2 regions of the Pseudoalteromonas sp. Z9A4 genome follow, and region 1 is predicted to be linked to the other one. Evidence: predicted binding sites of a transcription regulator. Region 1 holds the regulator's gene; the other holds the start of a gene.
The links. The regulator MetJ, encoded in region 1, represses methionine synthesis genes. The targets are predictions, from matches to a motif close to TAGACGTCTAGACGTCTA.
Positions count from the first base shown of each region.

Region 2: the regulator MetJ is predicted to act here: its motif matches at 1,079-1,096, upstream of metK (methionine adenosyltransferase).

Region 1 is NZ_WTLA01000018.1:17,865-20,344, reverse strand. Features, by position in the region: gene GQR54_RS13250 (malic enzyme-like NAD(P)-binding protein) at 79-1,320, shown strand; gene metJ (met regulon transcriptional regulator MetJ) at 1,403-1,723, opposite strand; gene metB (cystathionine gamma-synthase) at 2,013-2,480, shown strand, end outside.
Region 2 is NZ_WTLA01000014.1:49,281-51,760, forward strand. Features, by position in the region: gene metK (methionine adenosyltransferase) at 1-977, opposite strand, end outside; gene tkt (transketolase) at 1,282-2,480, shown strand, end outside.

The DNA.
Region 1 (2,480 bases):
AATTTAAAAATAATAAGGGTATCGTACCCCAAGACTCCATCTCTCACTTTAACTTAAATTGCAGGATACAATCGCGTTATGTCTGACTTTCGTGAACAAGCACTACATTACCACTCACATCCCGTACCAGGTAAAATTAGCATTGAGCTTACAAAACCAGCTGAAACGGCTCATGATCTTGCACTTGCGTATAGCCCAGGTGTTGCCGAACCTGTACGTGAAATAGCTGCAGATCCTGCAAATGCTTATAAATATACTGGTAAAGGTAACATGGTTGCGGTTATTACTAATGGTACTGCAATTCTAGGCCTTGGTAATTTAGGTCCTTTAGCGTCTAAGCCTGTAATGGAAGGTAAAGCGTTATTGTTTAAACGTTTTGCAGGGCTTGATTCTATCGATATTGAAGTTAAGCACAAAACAACAGAAGACTTTATTAATACGGTTGCCAATATTGCCGACACATTCGGTGGCATTAACCTTGAAGATATTAAAGCACCAGAGTGTTTTGAAATTGAAAAAGCATTAATAGAGCGTTGTAGCATTCCTGTTTTTCATGACGATCAACACGGTACTGCCATTGTAACGGCTGCTGGTATGTTAAATGCGCTAGAAGTACAAGGTAAGTCAATTGAAGATGCAATTATTGTATGTTTAGGTGCAGGCGCTGCCGCTGTTGCGTGTATGGAGCTGTTAATTAAGTGTGGCGCACTGCGTGAACACATTTATATGCTTGACCGCAAAGGTGTTATTCATACCCGCCGCGATGACTTAAATGAATACAAACAGCTTTTTGCTAATAATACCGATAAGCGTACATTGCAAGATGTAATTGCAGATGCAGATGTATTTGTGGGTGTTTCTGGCCCTAACTTATTAGCGGCTGAAGATTTAAAGCTAATGGCTGCAAAACCAGTTGTGTTTGCATGTTCAAACCCAGATCCTGAGATTGATCCTGCTCTTGCGCACGGCGCACGCAACGATTTAATCATGGCAACAGGGCGCTCTGATTACCCTAACCAAGTTAATAATGTTTTATGTTTCCCGTTTATTTTCCGTGGTGCGCTTGATGTACGTGCAAGCGCTATTAACGATGAAATGAAAATTGCTGCAGTAGATGCTATTCGAAGTATTGCCAAAGAGCCAGTACCTGCAGAAGTTTTAAAAGCCGCTGGTGTAGATAAACTAGAATTTGGTGCGCAGTATATTATTCCAAAACCAATGGATCCACGTTTACTGCCGCGTATAGCAAGAGCTGTTGCACTTGCTGCTATTGAGTCAGGTGTTGCACAAATTGAGCTACCTGAAAACTATATGCAGTAAATCTATATAGTAGAGCTATGCAATAAAATTTAGACATAAAAAAACCTCAGTAATTACTGAGGTTTTTTTATCTTTGTAATATTTATTCTTCGTTTAAAACGGGTACTTCTAGACCCATTTCTTGCATTATTTTTTTAACTTCTTCTGGCACTTTTTCGGCGTTATCTTTACGTAAGTCATCATCATTTGGTAAAGGTTGGCCAGTAAAAGCATGCAAAAATGCCTCACATAGCAATTCACTATTTGTAGCATGGCGAAGGTTATTGATTTGACGACGTGTACGTTCGTCAGTTAATACCTTTAATACATTTAGCGGGATCGAAACGGTGATCTTTTTAACTTGCTCTGATTTTTTACCGTGTTCTGCGTATGGGTGAATATACTCACCATTCCATTTAGCCATAAGATGTATCGTTGCCTCAGATTATTAATTTCTCACACGGTATAAAAAGCGTGTAAATATGCGTGAAATTCTATCGATTTAAAAAAGATAGTCAAATAATAGATACCGATCTATCTTAATAAGCCTATTGTAGGTGTAAAGATAAGCACACTTTTATGAGCTAAAATGTGTTATTCGCAGAGGCCTCTTCTACTTTTAGCCATCTAGAGCTTTAAAATACTTTGACTTATCAAAACGGATAACTTACTCTTTTAGACGTCTAAACATCCAAATTAATCAGGTGACGAATATGAGCGAAAAAAACAAAGCGACCATTGCTGTACGTAACGGCGTTGATGCTGATAAACATCATGGTGCGGTGGTACCGCCAATTTATTTATCGACTACTTATTCGTTTGCCGACTTTGATACTAAGCGTGAGTATGATTATGGTCGTAGCGGTAATCCTAATCGTGATATTTTAGCTGAGACGCTTGCTAAGCTTGAAGGTGGCGCTCGTGGCATAATTTCAGCTACAGGCATGGCTGCCGTGCATTTAGCTACTCAGCTACTTAATAGTGACGATACGTTAGTAATTCCGCATGATTGTTATGGTGGCAGCTATCGTTTATTTACATCTTTACAAAAACGCGGGCTACTAAAGCTCGAAATATTAGATTTAACAAAAGAAGAAAGCCTTCAACAAATTTTAGTAATTAAACCTAAGCTTATTTGGATAGAAACCCCAAGTAACCCAGTACTTCGTTTAACAGATATT
Region 2 (2,480 bases), on a different contig from region 1:
AAACGGCTTTCTTCTAGCTTGCTTGTACCAAACGTTTCAACGCTGATAGAAGTAGGCTCTGCAACACCAATAGCGTAAGAAACTTGTAGCTCACACTTGTCAGCAAGACCAGCAGCAACAATGTTTTTAGCAACGTAACGTGCAGCGTATGCTGCTGAACGGTCAACTTTTGATGGATCTTTACCAGAGAATGCACCACCACCGTGACGAGCCATACCACCGTATGTATCTACAATAATTTTACGACCAGTTAAACCACAGTCACCCATTGGTCCGCCAATTACAAAGCGACCTGTTGGGTTAATGAAAAACTTAGTTGCACTTGTAATAAGTTCTGCAGGAAGTACCGGCTTGATGATTGTTTCCATCACAGCTTCTACTAAATCTTTTTGCGAAATGTCTTCGCTGTGCTGAGTAGAAAGTACAACAGCATCAATACCTACTGGCTTACCGTTTTCGTATGCAAAAGTAACTTGAGATTTTGCATCTGGACGTAACCAGTTAAGCTCGCCGCTTTTGCGTACTTGCGCTTGGCGCTGTACTAAACGGTGTGAGTAAGTAATTGGAGCAGGCATTAGTACTTCTGTTTCGTTACATGCGTAACCAAACATTAAGCCTTGGTCGCCAGCGCCTTGCTCTTCTGGGCTAGTACGGTCAACACCTTGGTTAATGTCTGGAGACTGTTTACCAATAGTGTTTAAAATTGCACATGAATCGGCATCAAAGCCCATGTCTGAATTTGTGTAGCCAATGTCACGAATTGTTTTACGTGTAATTTCTTCGATATCAACCCATGCGCTAGTAGTGATTTCACCACCAACCATAACCATACCGGTTTTTACGTAAGTTTCGCATGCAACACGGGCATGAGAGTCTTGCTCTAGGATAGCATCAAGTACCGCATCAGAGATTTGATCGGCGATTTTATCCGGATGACCTTCAGAAACTGATTCAGAAGTAAATAAATGTTTTGCCATTGTAATTCTGCTCACAAATATTGCGCTTCACAAACGTCGGTATTAGCGCTAAAAAATTAAGGGGCGTATTTTATCGAAAACAAAACACCTTGCATAGTGTTTTTACGCCTAGACGTCTAAATAAAATTACTAATAACTTTTTGGTCTTAAAAAATATTCATAATGCCTCACTTTTATAGGGTTTTTAATTGCACACAGCCCCCACAATAAGTAAGAATGGTCGGTATAAACGAACCCAAGTTACTTGGGTGCATAAACAAACACATAAATACCCGCGCAAATACACATAAAGGTAGGAGAATTCATGCCATCTCGCAAAGAACTTGCAAATGCTATTCGCGTCTTGTCAATGGACGCAGTACAAAAGGCCAAATCTGGTCACCCTGGAGCCCCTATGGGCATGGCTGATATCGCAGAAGTATTATGGCGCGATTATCTAAAACATAACCCAACGAATCCAGAGTGGGCTGACCGTGACAGATTTATTCTTTCAAACGGCCACGGTTCAATGCTTATCTATTCTCTATTGCACCTAAGTGGTTACGACTTACCACTGGACGAAATTAAAAACTTCCGTCAAATGCATTCTAAAACACCAGGTCACCCTGAATATGGCTATGCACCAGGAATTGAAACTACTACGGGTCCATTAGGTCAAGGGATCACAAATGCCGTAGGTATGGCAATTGCTGAAAAAGCGCTAGCTGCACAGTTTAACCGTGAAGGTCACGATATTGTTGATCACTTTACCTATGCATTTATGGGCGACGGTTGCCTTATGGAAGGTATTTCACATGAAGCAGGTTCACTTGCAGGCACATTAGGCCTTGGTAAACTTGTTGCGTTTTGGGATGACAACGGCATTTCAATCGATGGTGAAGTAGAAGGTTGGTTTACCGATGATACACCAGCGCGCTTTAAAGCGTACGGTTGGCATGTGATTAGTGGTGTTGATGGCCACGACAGCGATGCTGTAAGTGCTGCAATTGCAGAGGCTAAAAGTGTAACCGACAAGCCATCACTAATTTGTTGTAAAACAATTATTGGTTATGGTTCACCTAACAAATCAGGTAGCCACGATTGTCATGGTGCTCCACTAGGTGATGACGAAATTAAAGCGTCTCGCGAATTTTTAGGTTGGACTGGCGATGCGTTCGAAATTCCTGATGATATTTACGCACAATGGGATAGCAAAGAAAAAGGTCAACAGCTTGAATCAAGCTGGGACGAAAAATTTGCAGCATACGCAAAAGCATACCCAGAGCTTGCAGCTGAATACAAGCGTCGTATTAACAACGAACTGCCTGGCGATTGGGCTGAAAAATCTCAAGCGTATATTGAGCAATTACAAGCAAACCCAGCAAACCCAGCGTCTCGTAAAGCATCGCAAAATGCATTAAATGCGTTCGGTCCGTTATTACCAGAATTTATGGGTGGCTCAGCCGATTTAGCTGGCTCAAACTTAACAATTTGGGATGGCTCTAAAGGTTTAACACGCGATGA